2 regions of the Pseudoalteromonas sp. 5Ae-yellow genome follow, and region 2 is predicted to be linked to the other one. Evidence: predicted binding sites of a transcription regulator. Region 2 holds the regulator's gene; the other holds the start of a gene.
What was found. Region 2 encodes sigma-54, which starts transcription at its own class of promoters, with help from an activator protein. Its sites were predicted from a motif close to GTTGGCACGNNNNTNGNNT; they were not measured.

Region 1 (5,729 bases), on a different contig from region 2:
CAAGTTCTTTCTGCTCTGCTATTAAACCCGCAAAGTTAACTACATCGTTTATAAAGTCTGACACATTTATAGAGTTGGTCGCTATATCGAGCTGATCTCTATCTATTTTATCTAAATCAATAATATCGTTAAAAATATTACCGAGTGTCTCAGCACTCGAAAAAATAGTATTACCCCAACTACGCTGCTGCTTATTCAAATCAGTATCAAGCAGCATTCGTGTTAAACCAACAATACCATTAAGCGGAGTACGCAGCTCATGGCTTAGCGTAGCAATAAACTTACCTTTATCTTTGTAGGCAGTTTCAAGTGCTTGAGCTGCTTCTTTACGGCTAGTAATATCACGACCAAAACCCAGTAAACCAATGTAGTCACCGTCATCATTTATAAAAGGTAATTTACGAAGCTCAAACCAACGTGTTTCACCGTCCACTTCATAGCCTACATCTATAGTCAGCGCTTTATGGCTTTGCTCTACTTCTTTATCGGTTGCTAAAACCTCAGCTAAAAAATGACTCGGGAATATCTGTTCAACCGTTTTGCCAATTAGTTCGCTACTTGATTTTCCCATTACTTCTTCAAACATTTTATTACAACCGGCAAATACACCGTTGTTATCGCGGTAATAAAATAAATCAGGAGATGAATCAACTATTGAGCGTTGCAACATACTTTGTTGAGCAAGTTCTTGTTGAGTTTTTTTACGTTCAGCAATTTCTCGTCGTAACTCTTCAATAGCACGGTGCTTGGCATGAAACGCCATTTTACGTTCATCAATTTCAATATTTAGACGACTAATATTATCTTTTAAGGTTTGATTTAGAAGCTTTTCTTGTTTGGTTGCGCTATCTAAATAAGCATACGATGCATCTAATTGGCGAATTGAATTAAGCAATACACTTATAATTAAAGGGGAAACCACAGCAGTAAAAAACACCACAGCCAAAATATCAACAAGATGCAATTCACCAATCGCTACATAATAAAACATGCTCGATAAAATAAGAGATACAGTTAAAAATAAGGTGTAACAAATAGCTGCGGTTTTAAATTCACCAAATCGCGTTATTGAGCTGGAAAGTACCCGAGCCCATGGGCTCAAAGAATAATCGGTCATACGTAATTTTATCTCTTAGCTGTGTGCTTAAATATAAAGAAGGCAATGCGCATGTATAAACATACCATTTACCCAGATTTTAGCATTTTTCTTCTCCCTATATTCATGTTGTGCGATAAAAACAGAATTTTTCATGTTTGATTTTGCTTCTCTCCTCAACTCATCATTTCAGCAATAAATTATTTAGTGTAAAATGCCCCGCTTTATTATCTCCAAATACGAGTAGCGCACATGCAAACCAATATGCCAGATATAGCAGACACAGCACCCGCTTTACAAACAGGTAAATTAGACTGGGTTGGCATGGGCGAAATCGAACTGCCATTTATTTTTGAATCGCGAGACTTATCACCGGTAACAGTAAACGCTAAAGCCCGTGCATTTGTTAATTTGCATAAAGAAGATGCCAAAGGCATTCATATGTCACGCCTATTTTTGGCACTTGACCTGCTTTCAACCGAGCAGCAAGTTAATCCGCAAACAATAGCGCAAGCACTCGATACCTTTATAACTAGCCACGAAGGGCTAAGCGATAAAGCACAAATTGAATTTAAATTTGAATTACCGCTACGCCGTAAATCACTATTAAGTGGTAAAGCGGGCTGGAAAAGCTACCCAGTTGTACTTACCAGTACAATTGAAAATAACATTATTAGCTACGAGCTAACCGTAGATGTTACCTATTCTTCAACGTGCCCATGCTCTGCGGCACTTGCGCGCCAGCTTATACAAAATGCGTTTAACGAAAAGTTTAACCAAGAAACCTTAAGCCAAAAAGATGTCCACGAGTGGCTAGGCACTACACAAGGTATTGTAGCGACACCTCACTCGCAGCGCTCTATTGCAAACGTAAAAGTAAAGCTTGATAGCAATATTCAAGAATTTGACGTTGTGACGCTAATTAATACCCTTGAAGCAGAACTTAAAACGCCTGTACAAGCGGCAGTAAAACGCGAAGACGAGCAAGAATTTGCCCGTTTAAATGGTCAAAACCTGATGTTTTGTGAAGATGCCGCACGTAAAATAAAAGCATTGCTGGAGGATGGTAATTACAGCGACTACTGGCTGCAAATAAACCATTATGAATCACTACATGCACACGATGCTGTAGCTATTGCGGTTAAAGGCATTGAAAGTGGCTACAAAGCTTAATTGCTGCGTAGTTTTACTTTTAAAACAAACGGTATTTATTTTATAACCCATACTTTTTAGGCACGTAAATTGCTTTATTTGAGCAGTGTCAATTTGTTGTTATGGAGTTACCGTATGGAATTCGCTTTATTATTAATCTTAGTGTTAGTTGTCGGGGCCTCTGTTGTTGCGTCAAAATTTAATGACGATGGCGGAAACCCGTATCCTTTTACCCGCAAGCAAACTGTTTTTACTCAGGTTGAAGGCGCTTTTTTAAATCTTCTCGAGCGTGCTGTTGGCGATCAATATAAAGTTGTTAGTCGCGTTAAGTTAATTGACGTTATTGACTGTAAGCAAGGTCTTTCTGTTAAATCTAAACGTGCTGCTTTAGCTAAAGCTAAAAATAAGCAACTCGACTTTGTATTAATCGACAAAGAAAAACTAACTATTGTTGCGGCTGTTGACCTAGTTAACAATGCCAATAAAGATGGCCACAAAGCTCAACGCGATTGGTTTGTAAACGGTGCATTAGAGTCTGCGGGTATTCCACATATTCGTATGAAAGTTAAATCGGGCTACCGTCCTTCTGAAGTACGCGATGCAATTATGTTTAAACTTGGTAAGCCTGCAGCAACACAAACGCAGCGCCCTGTTCGTAATCGCTCACATAAGCCAGCGGTACTTTCACCTTCTCAAGCTAAAGCACAAACAACTGCTTTAGCTGAAATTTAAAAACCAAATTAAATACTCTCCTAAAAAGTATTTAAAGCGAGCTCATAAACAAGCTCGCTTTTTTGTTTTTTATTACTAACTTCACGTATAATCAAGTGATTCAAACTCAGGAATTAAACATTATGAATGTTGGTATTATTGGCGCAATGGAGCCAGAAGTTAAAATTTTACGTGAAGCGATGCAAAACCCACAAATTTTAACTAAAGCAGGTTTCACTTTTTATACTGGTGAATTGGCTGGTAACACAGTAACACTTGTTCAATCTGGTATTGGTAAAGTAGCATCAACGATTGCAACCACCTTACTGATTGATAACTTCAAACCTGATTGCGTAATTAACACAGGCTCTGCCGGTGGATTCGATCCATCACTAAGTGTTGGCGACGTAGTAATTTCGTCAGAAGTACGTCACCACGATGTAGATGTTACTGCTTTTGGCTACGAAATTGGCCAAGTACCTCAAATGCCAGCAGGCTTTGCAGCTCACCCAAAATTAGTAGAAGCAGCACAACAAACAATCGAACAAATCAGTAATGTTAAAACACTTGTTGGCTTAATTTGTACTGGCGACACCTTCATGTGTGATCCAGTACGTATTGATAAAGCACGCAGTGATTTTCCTACAATGCTTGCCGTTGAAATGGAAGGCGCTTCAATTGCACAAACGTGTATTACGCTTAACACGCCATTTGTTGTTATTCGCTCAATGTCTGATATTGCAGGTAAAGAGTCACCACAATCATTTGAAGAATACCTAGAAACAGCATCAATCAACTCATCTAAAATGGTTGTCGCACTTTTAGAAAAGCTAACTGCAGTGTCTCTTTAAATGCTTAGCAATATTGTTCAAAACCACTTGGACTTTATTGCCTTCATACTAGCGCTCCTTGCTGAGCGCTTTATTCCTCTTGTTAGCTGGTATCATCCTAATACAGCGTTAAGCGCGGTTTTTAGTGCTATTGGCAAGCGTATATACAAACGCAAAGAACCTAAAAGCTATCAATATTTAGCAGCTATACTCGCAAGCACGCTCATTTTAAGTGTTATTCTCATTATAGTAGTGTTATTGCTTGAGTTTGCTTTTTACCCTGAATTACTCGCAGGTCTTATTTTATACTTATGCTTAGAAAGTAAGAGTATTGATAAAAAAGCGCTCCGTATTGCAAAGCTAACTAAACAAAATCAAAAATCGACGGCACGCGAATTACTAAAACCACTGCTTGCCCGTGAAGTTAATAGGCTTTCATCTCCTGGTATTATCAAAGCATTAATTGAGAGTTTAATACTGCGCACTGCTCGATACTATTTCGTAATTATATTTATATTTTTAGCCTTTGGCCCTATTGCTGCTCTCGCCTATCGATTACTTACTTTAATACAACAAGCCTGGCGTAGTGATATATCTCCAAATAGCTACTTTTTAAAACCGCTTAAAATTCTCTTGTTTATTATTGAGTATATTCCAATGCGCTTGCTGGCTTTAACTATTGCAGCAAGTAGAGCGAGCAAACAAAGCATGCACTACATAAAACATTACGGCAGGCACTTTTATCAAACTAATACTGGTTGGCTACTCAGTACATGTTCTGCATCACTTGGTGTACAACTAGGCGGGCCTGCGGTTTATTTGGGTACTCGCTTTAATAAAATGCGTATTGGTACTGATAGACTACCTACCCCCGAGGATGTGCCCGTTATAATTAATAGGTTAAATCAGGCCCGTGCATTTTGGTTGTTAGTAATTGTAAGTATTGAAATATTAAAAATGATTTAGTGACTATTTAGTGACTACCTCGTATCTATTTACAGACCCAATATACAAGCACAAAAAAACCAGCCTAGGCTGGTTTTTTAGTTTCATACTGTATTTAAGCTACAGTGATGTTTGCAAACTTACGTTTACCTACTTGGTAAATAGCCGTTGTACCTTTTGCTACTTCAAGTTTGGTATCAGTGATTTTATCTTCACCGTTAAGTTTAACTGCACCTTGCTTAATCATGCGCATTGCTTCTGACGTACTAACTACTAAATTTGCTTCTTTAAGCAAGTTAGCAATTAAAATAGTATCTTCTGAAATAGTGATTGTCAGCTCAGGGATTTCATCTGGTAATGCTTTTTTCTGAAAACGCTGAATAAAATCATCATGTGCACCTTGTGCATCAGATTCACTATGAAAACGAGCAATTAACTCTTTAGCTAGCTCTATTTTAATATCGCGCGGGTTAGTACCTTGCTCAACACGCTCTTTTTGAGCTGCAATTTCTTCAATAGAAAGCGCGCTTAATAAATCGTAATAACGCCACATTAGCACATCACTAATTGACATTATTTTACCAAACATATCGTTTGGCACATCAGTAATACCAATGTAATTACCAAGTGACTTAGACATTTTTTGAACGCCGTCAGTACCTTCAAGTAATGGCATCATTAATACTGTTTGCGGCCTTTGGCCTTCAACTTTCTGTAGCTCACGACCCATTAGTAAGTTAAAGCGCTGATCAGTACCACCTAGCTCCACATCAGACTCTAGTGCAACCGAATCCCAACCTTGTACCAGAGGGTATAAAAACTCATGAATTGCAATTGGTTGACCGCTGCCATAACGCTTTTTAAAGTCATCACGTTCAAGCATGCGCGCTACGGTTTGGTTTGCAGCAAGTTTTATCATACCTGCAGCGCCTAACTTTTCCATCCAAGTAGAGTTAAATGCAACAGTGGTTTTAGCAGGGTCGAGAATTTTGAAT
Region 2 (5,729 bases):
CAAAGCAGTCGGCGAATTTTATGTGGTGATGATTCTAATAATAATGCGGTATCACAAGGAGCTGTTTTTGCGAGCATGCGCCTAACTTGAACAAATTGACCACTATTGAGTGACTTAGTCACCTGTTTTAGTTGCTGTAGTGGGTAATCTTGTTCAAAAGCTTCAGGCATTGGCGTCCTTTATAAATTTTTATATTACTTTATGGGGAGAGGTGAGTTAACTGGCGTCACTAACCGTATTTATTTTATATATCTGTTTTAGTTGGGGCATTAGTAATGCGAGCATTATTTTTATAACTGTTTATTCTTGTTCATTAAAACGTTGTGCTATTAATTCTCCAACAGCATGTAAAGCTTGCTCAGAATCGGGGCCTTTACATACAACTTTTACTTCTTTGCCTTGGCTACTTTCAAGTAACATTAATGCAAGTACGCTATCGCCTGCAGCTTCTTTGTCATCTTGAAATAATGTAATTGTCGCATCAAACTGCACTGCTAATTGGGCAAGCACGGTGGCTGCTCTGGCGTGCAATCCTAATTTGTTTTTTATTAAAAAAGTGTCTTCACAATGCATAACTTACTCTACCTAAGCTGAACAGGTGATTATTCAGCTATATTATTTTTCTTGTTCGCGATGGCGAATTTTAACATTGGGATGTGTCATTGCAAAACTTTCACCGATAGTTTGCGCTAAATATACAGAGCGATGTTGTCCGCCTGTACACCCAATAGCAATGGTTAAATAACTGCGGTTATTTCGCTCTAAGTGCGGTAACCATGTTTGTACAAATGTCTGAATTTGCCATGTGAATTTTTGCACTATGCTGTGATTGGCCAAATAATCTTTAACGGGTTGATCTAACCCATTTAAAGGTTTTAATTCAGGTTCCCAATGTGGATTTGGTAAAAAGCGTGCATCAAATACGTAATCTGCTTCTTTTGGTATACCGTATTTAAAACCAAACGATTCAAACGTGACAATTAGTTGCTTATCTTTTTTACCTAAAATCTTTTCACGAATAGATTCTGCAAGTTGGTGAACGCTTAAATCAGTTGTGTCTATCATAAAGTCGGCGCGGGTGATTAATACATCAAGTAATTCTTTTTCTTTTTTGATGGCTAAATCAAGAGGCAGCGAGTCAATTGATAGTGGGTGTAACCTGCGTGTTTCTGAAAAGCGTTTTATTAATGTTTGATCGTCGCTATCTAAATAAAATAACGTAGGATTTGCAAAGCCTGGTAAGTATTCAAAAATATCGTTAAATTCATCTTGCTCTTTAGGGATGTTGCGCACATCAATGCTAACAGCAATTTTATCGTAGCTATCAGACACACTGCGAACTAATGAAGGAAGCAAGTTAACTGGAATATTATCTACGCAATAATAACCTAAATCTTCTACAATGCGTAAAGCAACCGACTTTCCAGAACCAGAACGGCCGCTTATGATAATTAACTCCATTTAACACCCTTTATAAAACTATGATTGATCGACAATAACTTGGTAAAGCTCAGCATCTGATTTTGCACAGCGTAACTGTTTACAAAAATCTTTGTTGTTTAGTTTATCAGCAATGGTTGCGAGAGTCTTTAAGTGCTGTTGGTTATCGCCATCTGGTACGATGAGTGCGACAAAAATATCAACAGGACGATTATCTATTGCATCAAAATTTATTGGAGTTTCGCTAACGAGTACTAAAGCTAAAGGCTCTTCTGCACCGCTCATTCGACCATGAGGAATGGCAATGCCACGCCCAATACCTGTACTACCCAGTTTCTCTCTGCTCATTAAAGCAGTAAGGATATCCTGTTGCGGTAAATACGGAAGTTTGTCGTGAGCAAGTTCGCTAATGAACTCTAAAATTCTTTTTTTGCTATTAAAAAGGACCGCAGCTTTGCTGCAGTCCTGGCATATAAGTGAGCTTAATTTCATCATATTAGTGTCGAGCAAGCTTCTCTTTGTGTTTAATCACTTGTCGATCGAGCTTGTCGATCAACGAGTCAATGGCGGCATACATATCTTGATGTTCCGTAGAGGCAAATAGCTCAGCACCACTTACATGTATTGTGGCTTCTGCTTTTTGATTTAATTTTTCTACATCGAGAATGACATGAACATTATTAATATGATCAGAGTGTCTTTCTAGCTTCGCAAATTTGGTATTAATATAGTCTCTTAGTGAATCGGTTAATTCTACGTGACGACCAGTTAAGTTTAGTTGCATAAGCATTACCCTCTTTGTTTAGCGTCTTAAATCAAACTTTTACGTTGATTTGACGGTGGAATAGCCAGAGACTCGCGGTATTTTGCGATTGTACGTCTCGCTACTTTAATTCCTTGCTCAGCCAATATATCCGCTATTTTGCTATCACTCAATGGTTTTGCTGAGTTTTCTGCTGCGATTAATTTTCTGATGAGCGCACGTATTGCTGTAGATGAACATTCACCCCCATTTTCGGTGCTTACATGGCTTGAGAAAAAGTATTTAAGCTCAAATATGCCACGAGGTGTATGCATATATTTTTGAGTTGTTACGCGCGAAATTGTTGATTCGTGCATTTCGACCATTTCAGCAACATCATTTAAAACCATTGGTTTCATGGCCTCAGGGCCGTGTTCAAAAAAGCCTTGTTGCTGCTTAACAATACAATTAGTTACTTTTAATAGTGTGTCGTTTCTACTTTCTAAGCTTTTAATAAACCATTTAGCTTCTTGTAAATGTGAGCGAATAAACTGGCTGTCACCACTGGATTTTACAGTGCGAGACATTGCAGCGTATTGGCTATTAACACGAATTTTAGGCATGCTATCTGGATTTAACTCAACAACCCAGCGGCCTTTAATTTTTTTAACTGACACATCAGGAATAACATACTCAGATTCTTCTCTTACAATAGTATCTGCAGGCTTAGGGCTAAGAGTATGTATTAATGTCATTACTTCTTTAAGCTCTTCTTCTTTGAGTTTAGTCTTCTTCATTAATGTACGATAGTCACGAGCTGCTAATAAATCAATATGCTCGGTTAAAATCATTTTCGTTTCATTAATGTAAGGTGTTTCTTTATCAAACTGGTTAAGCTGAATACATAAACACTCTTGTAAACTACGTGCAGCAATACCGACAGGATCAAACAGTTGGATGCGCTTTAATACAGCTTCAATTTCATCAAGTTCAACTTCGTTATCTTCTTCGTTTTCTTGATTAAAGCTTTCTAAAATCTCTTCGCAGCTTAGTGTTAAAATACCTGAATCATCAACTGCTTCTACAATCGCAATAGCAATAGCTTCATCGGTAGGACTAAATGGCGTTAATTGTAACTGCCACATTAAGTACTCGTGGAGCGTCTCTGTTGAGGCGCCTTGGTAGATTGACTCGTCTTCAGGCATTGGACCTGATGATGCTGCAGGAGCAGCACTCATGTACTCATCCCAGCTAACATCCATAGCCATGTCGTCACTTAGCGTGTCTTTTGCAAGTGCTTCACCACTATCTTGTTCGTATTCGCTTGGAGCATCGTCGGCCGATGCGCTAACAGTTATGTCATCGGTATCTGCTTTTTGCTCGTTTTTACCAGCAGCGTCTTCGGAATAGTCTGGTTCTTCAACCTCTAATAGCGGGTTGCTGTCGAGAGCTTCTTGTATTTCTTGCTGGAGATCCAATGTACTGAGTTGCAACAAACGAATAGCTTGTTGCAGCTGTGGAGTCATTGTAAGTTGCTGGCCCATGCGCAGCTGTAGTGATTGCCTCATGTATCTCTAACAATCCTTTTATGTTGTTATAATTAATACTAGCAGATGCTTAAAGACATGGCGTAAATGTTACAGCCTAAATTGCTCGCCTAAGTAAACATCGCGTACTGTTTTATCATTTAATACGTGTTCTGGAGTACCTGATGCAATCAGCTCCCCATGAGAAACAATGTAGGCTTTTTCACAAACATCAAGGGTTTCTCTTACGTTATGATCGGTAATTAATACACCAATCCCACGATTTTTGAGATGTTCTATTATTTTCTTTATATCTAATACCGAAATCGGGTCAACACCTGCAAATGGTTCATCCAATAATATAAATTTAGGATCGGCTGCCAGCGCACGTGCTATTTCCACGCGGCGACGTTCGCCACCCGATAACGCCATACCTTGGCTATCACGAATGTGTTGTATGCTAAATTCATCTAATAATTTATCGAGAGTGTCTTCTCGGGCTTGTTTATTTAACTCTTTGCGTGTTTCTAAAATAGCCATTAAGTTTTGATAAACAGTCAGTTTTCTAAAAATTGAAGACTCTTGTGGTAAGTAGCCAATGCCTAATCTAGCACGACTATGCATAGGTAAAAGAGTAATATCGTTATCATCGATAGAAATTTTACCTTTGTCGCTAGGTACAAGTCCCACAATCATATAAAACGTGGTGGTTTTACCTGCGCCGTTAGGACCAAGTAAACCAACAATACTGCCAGCTTTTACTTCAAGGCCAACGTTTTTGACAACTTCACGACCTTTATAGCTCTTTGCTAATAGCTCTGCTTTTAATGTACTCATGGCTGACCTTTATCGTCTTTTTTACTTTTTTTAGTTTCGATTGGTACTAAAATTGTGTGAACGCGGTCAGTTGAGTTTTCATCTTTTTCGGCACTGATTAGCTGTTGTTCTATATCGTAGGTAATACTTTTGGCATTAATTTTTTGTCCTGCTTGCGATACTTGTGCATTACCAACGAGCGTTAAAAAACGTTTAGATACATCGTAACGAACTTCGTCTGCACTGGCGCTCATAGTTGTGCCATCTGATTGCTTCTCTTCAAAGCGAGCAGGGCTACCCGTGGCAATTAATAGTTGCTGGTTATCACCTAGTTCATCGCGCTTATGTACTTCGAGGCGGTCTGCTGTAATTCGGCGATTACCGTGAATAATCTCAACGTTTTTCTCAAAAATACCCACGTTAGTTTTTAATTGGCCTTCTTGCTTATCGGCGCTTATTGAAATTTGATTTGCAGCAGATAGCGAGTTTTGCTCTGCAGCACTACTATTAAACGCTATTATAAGTGTAGGAATAATAAGTGATTTTAATATTTTATTGGTCATAGTATATGGTTCGCGTATGGTTAATTAGTTTTATCACTTCGGTTTTTAAATCGGCTTCAAGGCCTTTGCCGGTGATTTTTAAATTGGGTCCAGTGATGATGACTGGTTGCTCCGAGCGCATTGTTAATAGCTTTATATCTACCTGAATATTATCAGCATTGATTTTGTCTATCATGGCGTTATCAGTTAAGTTTTTGGCAACCACGTTACCTTCTAAAATTAATTGTTTGTCTTCGTATAATGTTGCTTCGTCTGCATTTATTTGCCACGTTTGCTTTTCGTTATATAAAGTAAAAATGGGTTTTTCAAAAAACGTGAAACCTAATTGCTGATATAGTTCCATTTTAGCCGCAGTTACTTTGTGGCTGATTGTACCTTGTTCGTCATAGGCTGTTTGTTTGAGTTCAATGGCTATGTAATCAGGCTTGGCAATAACTTCAGGCTCAGTCTGAGGCAAAATATTTGGTTGTGTAAAATAAGGGTACCAAAGCCAAACCATACAGCTAATGAATAAAACGCTTAATATTATGCGCGCTGCATTCATGAACTAGTGCCTTGTGTAGTCAACGCTTTACCATTTTCAAGCATAAGTAAGTCGGTGAGCTCTCTTACTGCACCAAAGCCGCCAGGCATTTGCGTTAC

Region 1: the regulator sigma-54 is predicted to act here: its motif matches at 2,326-2,344, upstream of H4J63_RS15995 (DUF2726 domain-containing protein).

The regions. Positions count from the first base shown of each region.
Region 1 is NZ_JACGWD010000068.1:8,163-13,891, reverse strand. Features, by position in the region: gene arcB (aerobic respiration two-component sensor histidine kinase ArcB) at 1-1,117, opposite strand, end outside; gene folE2 (GTP cyclohydrolase FolE2) at 1,349-2,269, shown strand; gene H4J63_RS15995 (DUF2726 domain-containing protein) at 2,384-2,980, shown strand; gene mtnN (5'-methylthioadenosine/S-adenosylhomocysteine nucleosidase) at 3,103-3,810, shown strand; gene H4J63_RS15985 (regulatory signaling modulator protein AmpE) at 3,811-4,755, shown strand; gene tyrS (tyrosine--tRNA ligase) at 4,850-5,729, opposite strand, start outside.
Region 2 is NZ_JACGWD010000008.1:10,160-15,888, forward strand. Features, by position in the region: gene mgtE (magnesium transporter) at 1-170, opposite strand, end outside; gene H4J63_RS03760 (HPr family phosphocarrier protein) at 301-573, opposite strand; gene rapZ (RNase adapter RapZ) at 616-1,461, opposite strand; gene ptsN (PTS IIA-like nitrogen regulatory protein PtsN) at 1,480-1,932, opposite strand; gene hpf (ribosome hibernation promoting factor) at 1,937-2,224, opposite strand; gene H4J63_RS03780 (RNA polymerase factor sigma-54) at 2,251-3,750, opposite strand; gene lptB (LPS export ABC transporter ATP-binding protein) at 3,820-4,545, opposite strand; gene lptA (lipopolysaccharide transport periplasmic protein LptA) at 4,542-5,087, opposite strand; gene lptC (LPS export ABC transporter periplasmic protein LptC) at 5,077-5,631, opposite strand; gene kdsC (3-deoxy-manno-octulosonate-8-phosphatase KdsC) at 5,628-5,729, opposite strand, start outside.